3 regions of the Pseudobacillus sp. FSL P4-0506 genome follow, and region 1 is predicted to be linked to each of the others. Evidence: riboswitches for the same ligand, from Rfam matches in the RefSeq annotation. Region 1 holds a riboswitch; each other region holds the start of a gene.
What was found. Region 1 has a riboswitch for glycine ahead of glyA (serine hydroxymethyltransferase). Riboswitches for the same ligand answer to the same signal wherever they lie in the genome.

Region 2: linked by a shared signal. The riboswitch ahead of MKZ02_RS14620 (amino acid permease) and the one ahead of glyA (serine hydroxymethyltransferase) in region 1 are both predicted to bind glycine.
Region 3: linked by a shared signal. The riboswitch ahead of gcvT (glycine cleavage system aminomethyltransferase GcvT) and the one ahead of glyA (serine hydroxymethyltransferase) in region 1 are both predicted to bind glycine.

The regions. Positions count from the first base shown of each region.
Region 1 covers NZ_JBBOOI010000001.1:1,219,798-1,223,528, reverse strand. The annotation lists gene sdaAA (L-serine ammonia-lyase, iron-sulfur-dependent, subunit alpha) at 1-303, opposite strand, end outside; gene MKZ02_RS05885 (serine dehydratase beta chain) at 303-821, opposite strand; gene glyA (serine hydroxymethyltransferase) at 837-2,087, opposite strand; glycine riboswitch at 2,196-2,279, opposite strand; glycine riboswitch at 2,283-2,383, opposite strand; gene MKZ02_RS05875 (nitroreductase family protein) at 2,524-3,150, opposite strand; gene MKZ02_RS05870 (winged helix-turn-helix transcriptional regulator) at 3,270-3,620, shown strand.
Region 2 covers NZ_JBBOOI010000001.1:2,897,074-2,900,804, forward strand. The annotation lists gene MKZ02_RS14615 (methyl-accepting chemotaxis protein) at 1-251, opposite strand, end outside; gene MKZ02_RS14620 (amino acid permease) at 479-1,858, opposite strand; glycine riboswitch at 2,307-2,366, opposite strand; glycine riboswitch at 2,369-2,465, opposite strand; gene MKZ02_RS14625 (MFS transporter) at 2,806-3,731, opposite strand, start outside.
Region 3 covers NZ_JBBOOI010000001.1:1,979,541-1,983,271, forward strand. The annotation lists gene MKZ02_RS09755 (DEAD/DEAH box helicase) at 1-1,556, opposite strand, end outside; glycine riboswitch at 1,715-1,805, shown strand; glycine riboswitch at 1,809-1,888, shown strand; gene gcvT (glycine cleavage system aminomethyltransferase GcvT) at 1,977-3,077, shown strand; gene gcvPA (aminomethyl-transferring glycine dehydrogenase subunit GcvPA) at 3,101-3,731, shown strand, end outside.

The sequences.
Region 1 (3,731 bases):
AGTAGCCAGTGAGAAAGTCATTGCCTGACTAATATAGCTGCCTGTAAGCGTTTTTCCTCCTCGTACGTAATCTCGCATTTTTACGGCATCTCCTCCGGAAATTCCGCTCGGCGCGGATGAGGAATCCTCTGTTCCACTGTCGACCGCTTCCTTCATTTTGATGAGCCGTTCTTCCATCATGCGAAGAATCGTTTGTTGATTTTTGCCTGATTTCTTTTCTTCTAGCAGCAGCATCACTTCACCGATACTTTTCTGCTCCTTTTCACAAGACTTCAGAAGCTGTTTCATTGATAAGATCTCCATCAGGCATTCCTCGCAATTTCTTCTCTTAATCGATATATCTGATAGTTTCTAGCCAGCACCGAAAAATCATCGCTCGTGCTCAAACGAATATCGACCATTCGGCCGTTGATCATAAAGATTTTCGATAACCCGCCTCCGAGAGAAGCACCGCCTACTTTTACAAGCTGGTTCCCCCGTCTAGCTGTAACCATAGCCGTGTTCGGATGGTCAAAAAATAAGCAGCTTCCTTGCGGCTCAATCGTATAATCCAGGCCAACCTCCCCGGCCCGCTTCAGAGCATCCCGAATGCCCGAGTCATCCGTCCCCATGCCAAGTAAACCGCCAAGCAGTGCTTTATCCGTTCCATGCCCTTGATAGGTTTCAGCAAAGGAATCATAGAAGACAATATCCGCCTCTTCAGGACACCCGCCCAACCATTCATAAATAAATTTGCCAATCGATACAACGCCAGCGGTGTGAGAACTTGACGGCCCCACCATAATAGGCCCGATAATGTCAAAGCAGCTTTGAAATTCCATTTTGTTGCTCCTTTCCTATACGTTGACTGACTGTTGGAATAATGGATAAGCTTCGCAAATAGAGGCCGTTGTTTCTTTTGCCTGTGCCAGTACCGCCGGTTCCCCTTTGTTTTTCAACACAGCGGCTATCACCTGAGCAATTTTCTCCATTTGCTCTTCTTTCATGCCGCGCGTAGTTAACGCAGCTGTTCCCATCCGCACTCCGCTCGTCACAAACGGGCCTTCCGGATCATAAGGAATCGTGTTCTTATTTACGGTAATACCTGCTTCCTCAAGCAAACGCTCTGCTTCTTTTCCAGTCAGACTCCACGGACGCACATCCAGCAGGACAAGGTGGTTATCTGTCCCCCCGGAAACAAGAGCAGCTCCTTCCCTCTTTAACGCTTCGCCCAGTGCCTGGCTGTTTCGGATAACTTGCTTGGCATACTCTTTAAAGTCCGGCTGCGCCGCTTCGTTGAAAGCTACCGCTTTTGCTGCAATAATGTGCATAAGGGGGCCTCCCTGGATTCCTGGGAATACTGCTTTGTTAATAGCCTTAATGATTTCCTCGTCGTTCGTTAACACAATGCCGCCCCGAGGCCCCCTCAATGTTTTGTGGGTAGTGCTTGTCACAACATCTGCATAAGGAACAGGAGAAGGGTGAAGACCTGCTGCCACCAGCCCGGCGATATGCGCCATGTCCACCATCAATTTCGCGTCCACTTGATCGGCAATCTCTTTAAAGCGGGCAAAATCAATCGTTCTCGGATAAGCACTCGCCCCGGCAATGATCAATTTCGGTTTTTCTTTATGGGCAATCTCCTCCAATTCATCGTAATCAATTAATTGCGTATCCTCCTTTACTCCATAAGAAACAACCTCAAACCATTTGCCAGAAATACTCACAGGGCTTCCGTGAGTTAAATGTCCGCCATGCGAAAGATTCATGCCCATGATTTTATCGCCAGGCTGAAGCAGTGCATAAAAGACGGCGAGATTCGCCTGCGCCCCCGAGTGAGGCTGCACATTGGCATATTTAGCACAAAATAGGTTGGTCAGACGTTCAATCGCTGCCCGTTCCGCCACATCGACAAATTCACAGCCCCCATAGTAGCGCCTTCCCGGATATCCTTCCGCGTACTTATTCGTCATTACACTTCCCATAGCTTCTAATACATCCGGGCTGACAAAGTTTTCTGATGCAATCAATTCCAATGTCTCATGCTGGCGTCTCTTTTCTTTCTCAATCGCCTCAAAAATAGTAAAATCATTTTTTTGCAAACTCATTTCCTTGCCTCCTATTCAGATTTCCTCTTTTAAACATGTGCTGTACATTTATCTCTCGCTACCTTTTTCTGCACACAAAAAAGGACAGAAAAGGGTAACATTTCCCTTCTCTGTCCTTTTACCTGAGAGTTTAACTCTTATCGATCGTAGAGTCTTCCCCTTTGGTGGCGTACCTAAACGCGCTCTCCAGAGGTGCGTCCCATTGTGGTTCTTCTACCTGAGAGATTAGCTCCAAGGGTCTTTTTGGAACTTGCTCCTTCGGTGGCTTATTGCTCGCGCTCTCCCACAATCGTCATCCGTTATTTTTGTTTAGAATATTAAAAATAATTATAATTGTCAACCACTTTTTTCAATTTATGAAGATAGGAAAAAGCAATATAAAAAGAGCACTCTGAAAAACCAGAAAATGCTCTTTTATTAAATAACGTCTATTTAGTTAGATAAAACGAACTGTTTCTTCCAGCGGAAGACGAGTCGTTTTATGAGCAGGCGCAGCAGCTTTACCAATAGCGATTAAAACAATTGGAATGTAGCGTTCCGGTACATCAAACCGCTCAGCAAACTTCTGCTTATCAAAGCCGCCCATAGTTACCGTATCATAACCATTCGCTTTGGCAATAAGCATAAGCTGCATAGAGACGAGCCCTGCATCAAATGAAGCAATATTGGCTCTTGCTTCAACTGGCGCATTAGGATACGTATTATATGTGTTTTGAATCAGTTTATTCATACTCGCTTCATCCATAAAGCCAGCTTCATAGCTGCTTTGGTATACCTTTTCAACATTTTTATACATTTCTACATCGCCTAGAACAGCAATGACAGCTGAAGATGTCTCCACTTGCTCTTGGTTGTAAGCAATGGCTCTTAGTTCCTTCTTTACCTCCTCATTATCAATAACGATAAAGCGCCATGGCTGAAGGTTGCTAGATGAAGGAGCTAGCATCGCTTCTTGCAGCATTTCTTCTATTTCATTTCTCGAAATTTTATAAGTTGGATCATATTTTCTAACAGAATGGCGATTGCGAATCACTTCTGATAAACTTTGCATAGTTGTTGTCACTTTCTTTCCCTCCTAATTGAACTTACTTTAAGTAAGTTCAAAACCAAGCTTACTATTAGTAAGCTTGGTTTGTCAAATACTATATGCTAAAATTTATATAAAAACATTGAGGTTATAGAATGAGCCAACAAAATGAGTTGAATTGTTCTCAGTACAAAGATAAGACCACTATTTGCGATAACTTTCACCACACGATCGAGTTCATCGGAAAGCGCTGGATGGGAGTCATTATTTATACACTGCTGAAAGGCCCTAAACGGTATCACGAATTATTAAACGAAATCCCCGGCATTTCTGATCGGCTCCTTACAGAACGACTGCGCGAGCTAGAAAATGAGAGACTAGTTGTGAAGAAAACATTTGAATCCTCCCCAAGAAAAGTGATCTATGAACTAACCCCAATCGGCAAAGAACTCGAAGATGTCATTACTGCTGTTATGCGCTGGGTTAGTAAAGCTTCTCGTATTTAAACCCTACACCTGGGTCATTAACTAGATAAGAATTTAATGTTTATTATCCTTCCTTAGAAAAACAGACTCATAGACATAACAGTTCTATGTTTTGAAGCTTCAATATAAGTA
Region 2 (3,731 bases), 1.7 Mb from region 1:
TGCGCTAACTTCTTTTGAAGCGAATGATAATTTCTATCTTCCTTTGGATCGTTTATAAACGATTCATACTTTTCCCCATCTATTGTTTCACTATAGTTTTTTGCTATATCCCCTGCGAAGGCTCCTAACGAATGATTGGCAGAAGTATGGACGGAATAGTAAATTCCTGCTGATGCAGCAAGGCCAATAGTAAAGATGATAGCTGTGATAACTAATAAAATTTTTGATCGAACAGAAGCGTTTTTTCTCATATTCTCCCCCTATGATCTTTAGTTGTAATAGATAGGCTTATTATCCTACTAATATTTTACTATAATGTATATCCTTTCTATTTTCAATTTTTAGCTATAATGATGGCTACCTTTTAACAGATAGCTTTCTAACATGCAAGATATAGGAAAATAAAAGGAGCTGCAGCTGAATAAGCGTTTATACTTTTCAGCTGCAGCTCCGGTCTTTACATCTATTATATTGTCTTTTAATTTTCTACTATTTTTTCTTGATCGGCATGATTTATCTTTACTTTGCGCATCTTATACACCGCGATTAACAAAATAAACCAAACAGGCGTAATGAATAAGGAAATACGAGTATCTTCCGCAAGAGCAAGCACGACAAGAACGAATGCCAGGAAAGCTAAAATTAAGTAATTAGCAAACGGGTAAAGCGGCATTTTAAATTTATTCACTTTCGCTAAATCCGGTCTTGTTTTACGGTATTTCAAATGGCTGATGATTGTAATGCCCCAAATAAAGATAAAACATACGGTAGAAACACTTGTGATTAATGTAAATACTCCCTCTGGCATCACATAGTTCAATACAACGGAAATCAAGATGACTACTGTTGAAAAGAACAAGGCATTAGAAGGTACCTTGCGACCATCAAGCTTGGCCAAAGATACAGGTGCATTTTTGTCTTTAGCAAGTGAGTAGACCATCCGGCTTGTACTAAAGATGGCACTATTACATGCTGAAGCCGCAGACGTCAACACGACGAAATTCACAATACCAGCAGCTGCAGCGATACCAACTGCCACGAATACTTGCACGAATGGGCTTTCGGTTGGGATAATATCGTTCCACGGATACACACTCATAATAACGATAAGCGCACCAATATAGAAAATAATAATCCGAATAGGAATATTGTTAATCGCTTTTGGAATAACTCTCTCTGGATCCTCTGTTTCACCCGCTGTCAACCCTACCAATTCAATGCCAACGAACGCAAACACGACCATCTGAAAGGAAAGGATAAATCCATTTATGCCATTAGGGAACATGCCGCCATGGCTCCATAGATTTGTAAAACTGGCTGCTCCTGAAGGAGTAGAAAAGCCTTTAATAATCATTACAACCCCAACAACAATCAGTGCTAGAATGGCGATAACCTTAATCAAAGCAAACCAGAATTCCATTTCACCAAACAGTTTGACAGTAGCAAGGTTCATAAATAGTAAAATGACAAGGGCGATTAACCCTGGCATCCACTGCGGGACAGATGGAAACCAATACTGAGTATACAAACCAACAGCCGTTAAATCGGCCATCGCAATAGAAATCCAACAGAACCAGTAGGTCCATCCAGTCATAAACGCTGCCATATTCCCTAAATAATCTCTTACAAAGTCAACAAACGAATGATAATTTAAATTACTTAAAAGCAATTCCCCAAGTGCACGCATGATTAAAAAACAAATGACTCCTGTAATCATATAAGCAAATAAAATGGAAGGGCCTGCTAAATGAATAGATTTTCCTGCTCCAAGAAATAATCCTGTTCCAATTGCCCCGCCAATAGCAATGAGTTGCACGTGCCGGTTTTTCAGGCCTCTCGACAAAGTTTGTTCCTGCATACCATTTCCCTCTTTCTACTTTTCGGAATATTCTTTCTTGTCGATTTAAAATATTTTGTTACGGTATTTAAATCGTAAGCTAATAAATTAAATATCCCACAATTAAAGTTTAATATAAAATTCGTTAATCCGAAAGAAAAAAGCGCTTACATTTTAGAATAAATAAATTCCTCAAAAGAACATGCATGCTCTGCAGTGGTAACTTTTGTCAATACACATGCTCCCGTTCCGTTAATGCCTGCAATTTCTAAAACAATCGAATCCAAGGCTTCTAACTCTTTTTCAGGGCAGTTTCTTTCATTTCTTGTTGTGCAATCAATCTAGAAATAGAGTCATTACAATTCTTTTTCTTACAAGGATAATTTCGAGCTTCTCCTCCTCCTTTTTACTTTTCTCCATTTTTCTCCGACAAAAAAAGACAGAGAAAAACAGGAGTATTTCCCATTTTTCTCTGTCCCTTGTACCTGAGAGTTTAACTCCTTTGGTGGCCTATGGCTCTCTCCAGAGATGCGTCCTATTGTAGTCCTTTTACCTGAGAGATTGATACCAGCTGGTACTTGCTCCTTCGGTGCTAAACCATGGGTCTAGTCTCTCCCACAATATTCATCCGCTCTTATCTATCTAATTTAGATACTAGTCTATGGAAGAGATCATGTCAACTGAATATTCAGAACTAAGTTGACTCAATTCTACAAAAAAGCTATTACATCTACTAAAGAGTAAAGAACTTAAAATACTATGCAGCTTAATAAACGTATACATTGCTTTTCAACTAATAGGCTCTGCTTAAAAATTTAATACATCATTTTTATAGCCATCTAAATTATACTGACTATTTGCCTTAGCATACCTTCCTCCGCCTTATTGATAAATTGATTACTGATAGGTAAAAAAAGCCGCCGCACAACCAGTGAATAACTGTATGTGAAGCGGTCTTTAATTTACCATTACTTATCCTGCATTTCCCGTAATTTTTGATCTCCTGGAAGCCAAAGAGCACAAATACCGAGAAGCGGGAGAAGACTTGATAGAATCATAATAAATTTTATTCCGAAACTGTCAGCGAGAAAGCCGAGGATGACAGCCCCGATAGCCCCCATCCCGAACGCAAGCCCAACAATTAAACCGGAAGCCATCCCAATTTTATTAGAAAGCAGCTCCTGTGCATAAACCACGGCTACACTAAAGCTTGATAGCAAGATAAAACCAATTAACAACAAGAGCGGCAGGACAGCGAAAGCCGGTACATATGGAAGAATGACTGTAAGCGGAGCAGCACCCAGCATGGAAAAGACAAGTAGATTTTTCCGGCCAAAGCGATCAGCCAGCGGCCCGCCAAGAAACGTGCCTGCCACGCCAGCAGCCAAGTAAACAAACAAATATAATTGTGATTGTTTAATAGTCAATCCATAATCCTTAATTAAATAAAATTGATAAAAGTTCGTTATAGCTGCCGCATACCAGGAGCGGGCAAATACAAAGAAAATTAATAACACCATTGCCCACTTTATCCGTGCCTGTAATTTTGTTTTTTCCAAGGAAACTTGCTGTTTCTTCTTTGCCGCCTGAGTTGTCAGCCGTTGCTTATACCAGGCGGAGACTCTTGAAAGCAGCAACGCACCAACTGCGGTAACTGCCGCAAACAATAACGCTCCCTTCTGACCAAGCGGTAAAAAAATGTAGGCTGTAAAAACTGGAGCCAGCGATTGGCCGCCGTTCCCGCCCATTTGATAAATGGATTGGGCCAGCCCTCGCTTGCCACCTGCTGCCATAAAAGCGACCCGTGATCCTTCCGGATGAAAAACAGCTGACCCTAAGCCAATAAACAATACAGCGAAGAGTACGAAATAAAAGTTAGGAGACAAACCAAAAC
Region 3 (3,731 bases), 760 kb from region 1:
TGTTCCTGCATATTGGGAATGTCCATTTTCTCTAAAATATCATCTAATTGTCCGACAGCTTGTTCAAATAAATGGATTTTTTCATAAAGAAGCTGCAGAATTCTGTCTTCAATCGTATCTTCAGTGCTGAAATTGTAAATGCGTACATCTTTCGTTTGCCCGAAACGATGAACACGGCCAATTCTTTGTTCAAGGCGCATCGGATTCCAGGGAAGGTCAAAGTTAATGACATGGTGACAAAACTGCAGGTTTAATCCTTCTCCGCCAGCTTCTGTAGCAATTAAGACTTGTGCCTGCTTTTCAAAAAGTTGTTTCATCCAATCTTTTTTCCCGCGCTTAAAGCCACCACGAAAAGGAACGGACGAAATGCCGTTTTGTTTAAAGAACCATTGCAAATATAATTGAGTGGCTCGATATTCAGTAAAGATAATGACTTTATCATTAATAGATTGAACGAGTTCAAGCGCTTTTTCCGCTTTTGAGTTTCGTGTTACATTTTGTATGTGGGACAAAACGTTTTGGAAACTCTCCGGAAAATCAAGATGATCTCCGTACAGCTTTCTAGCCATGTTCTTCAAGGTAAAAAAGACTGCCTCTTTGCTGCTGCAAGCTTCCCGTTGCAAAGTAAGCAAAGAAAAGGAAGATCGTACATCGTCAGGCTGGCTGCGAACGAAATACTCAAGAGCCTGATAGAGGGAACGTTCTTCTTCTGTGAACGTTACTTTTACTGATTCTACTTTTCTCGCTGTCCATTCCACCCCTGTATCCTGCCGGCGGTTACGAATCATCACTTTATTCATTAGCTTGATTAAATGATGATGATTTTGTACCTGGCGGTCGCCCTTTTTAAACCGCTCTGTAAATTGTCCTTCGCTACCAAGATGGCCGGGCTTTAATAATGAAACAAGATGAAACATTTCATCAAGACGGTTTTGAATAGGTGTTGCCGTTAAAAGCAGGCAAAACTTCTTTTTTAAATGACGGACAAACTGATAGTTTTTGGTTTTATGGTTTTTTAATTTATGAGCCTCATCGATAATGACTAAATCATAGTCTTGTTCATAGATCTTTTCTTTGTGAGGGCTTCGCTTCGCCGTGTCGATAGACGAGATGACGATGTCATGCTGATCCCACGCATAAAATTTTTTCTGAGCGATAGCAGGAATATAAAACTTACTATTTAATTCATTGGCCCATTGGGAGACAAGAGAAGCTGGAGCTAAAATTAACACTTTTTTCACGAGGCCACGGATCAAGTATTCTTTTAATACCAATCCGGCTTCAATCGTTTTTCCCAGCCCTACTTCGTCCGCTAAAATCGCTTTTCCATTCATTTCTTCCACTACTCTTCTAGCTGCTTCAAGCTGATGGGGCAAGGCCGTAAGCTCTGGTAAAAAGCTAGGGGCTAACAATCCTTCAAAATTCGGCACCATCATTCGTGTTTCCATGTTTACAGTTGATTGAAAGAGCGGCCAATTGCCCCACGGCCCGTCTTGTTCTATTCTTTTCTCTAATTCTTCTTCCCAGGCGTGATTAAAATAGATTTCCACATTCATTTGAAAAACTCCTTTATAAAATATGTTGCCGAAACCTTACCTTTAATGGTAGGATGTAATTGAACAAAATATTATGTCATTTTACAAAAAAGCGAACATTCTTGATTCGTATGAATCAGATGTTCATAGTATGCCCATTTATTAATTAAATATAGCGAATGAAGGCGAGGGGAGAGACTGTTCATACAGCGCCGAAGGAGCAAACAAGCTTTTTGTGAATCTCTCAGGCAAAAGAACTCTTGCTGGACGCGACTCTGGAGAGCGTTTCGTAACGAAACCACCAAAGAAGACAGCCTGTTCATCAGGTTAAACTTTCAGGTTCAAGGACAGAGAACAACTTTTATAAGCTGTTCTCTGTCTTTTTTTATGCAAAAATAATGGGCTGAACCGTGAGAATGACAATGAGAGAGGGGTAGGGAAATGGGAGAGTTAAAGCGCACGCCATTGTTTGAATGGTATAAGCAGTCTGGAGCAAAAACAATTGACTTTGGAGGATGGGAGCTGCCTGTTCAGTTCTCAAGCATTAAGGAAGAACATGAAGCTGTCCGGACAAAAGCAGGACTTTTTGACGTTTCCCACATGGGCGAGGTTACTGTAAAAGGAGAAGGCGCATTGGCTTTCCTCCAAAAGATGATGACGAATGATTTGTCAAAGCTGCAGCCGAACCAAGCGATGTATACAATTATGTGCAATGAAAAAGGCGGAGCTGTTGATGATTTGCTTGTTTACATGCTTGCTGAAGAAAATTACCTGCTTGTTGTCAATGCTGCTAACACAGATAAGGATTTTGCCTGGCTAAAGAAGCATCAGGTAGGAGACGTGCAAATCGAAAATGTATCAAAAGACTGGGCACAGCTTGCCATCCAAGGGCCAGCCGCAGAAGGAATCTTGCAAAAGCTTGTACCTGACTTGGATTTGGGCGAAATCAGGCCTTTTAAATTCCGTCAAGAAGTCAGAATCAATGGGGTGCCTGCTCTGGTGTCACGCACTGGTTACACGGGAGAAGACGGCTTTGAAATTTACAGTCGCAGTGAGGAGGCCCCTAAGCTGTGGCAGGATCTTCTAGAAGCAGGTGAAGAAGTTGGGCTTCTTCCATGTGGTCTTGGTGCCCGTGATACTTTGCGGTTTGAAGCAAATCTAGCGCTGTACGGTCAAGAACTGGCAGAAGACATTTCTCCAATTGAAGCGGGCTTAGGCTTTGCTGTGAAAACAAATAAAGATGATTTTATCGGGCTGGAAGTTCTAAAGGAGCAGAAAGAAAATGGTCCGGAGCGAAAACTGATTGGTCTTGAAATGATTGACCGGGGGATTCCGCGCCATGGATATGCTGTTTTTTCAGGCGAAGAACAAGTTGGTCATGTGACAACCGGTACTCAGTCGCCGACTTTAAAGAAAAATATCGGGCTCGCTTTAGTAAAAGCAGAATGTGCTGTACCTGGTGAAGAACTGCTGGTGGAAGTCCGCGGTAAGAAGCTGGCAGCTAAAACTGTAAAACCGCCATTCTATAAACGTTCAAAATAAAAGAAGAGGGAAGGGAAAACATTATGAAGCATCGTTACTTGCCGATGACAGAAACGGACAAAAAGGAAATGCTTGCAGCAGTGGGTGTCCAAACAATAGACGAATTGTTTGCGGATATTCCTGAAAAAGTACGCTTTCAAGGATTATATGATATTAAGAAAGCGAAAGCGGAACCAGCACTCAAAAAAGAATTAAGCTCACTGGCAGCAAAGAATATAAATGCCAAGCAATATGCTTCCTTTTTAGGAGCGGGCGTATATGATCATTATACCCCTTCTATCGTGGATCATGTAATTTCCCGTTCGGAGTTTTACACAGCGTATACACCGTACCAGCCGGAAATCTCCCAAGGAGAGCTGCAGGCGATCTTTGAGTTCCAAACAATGATTTGTGAATTGACAGGTATGGATGTGGCCAACTCTTCTATGTATGACGGAGGTACAGCGTTGGCGGAAGCGGCTATGCTAAGTGCGGGCCAGACGAAAAGAAAGAAAGTGCTCGTGTCAGAAACCGTTCATCCAGAGTCGCGCGATGTGTTAAAAACATATGCTAAAGGCCAAAACATTGAGGTAGTCGTTATCCCTCATAAAAATGGCGTAACAGATATTGAGCAATTAAATACATTGGTGGATAACGATACAGCAGCTGTTATTG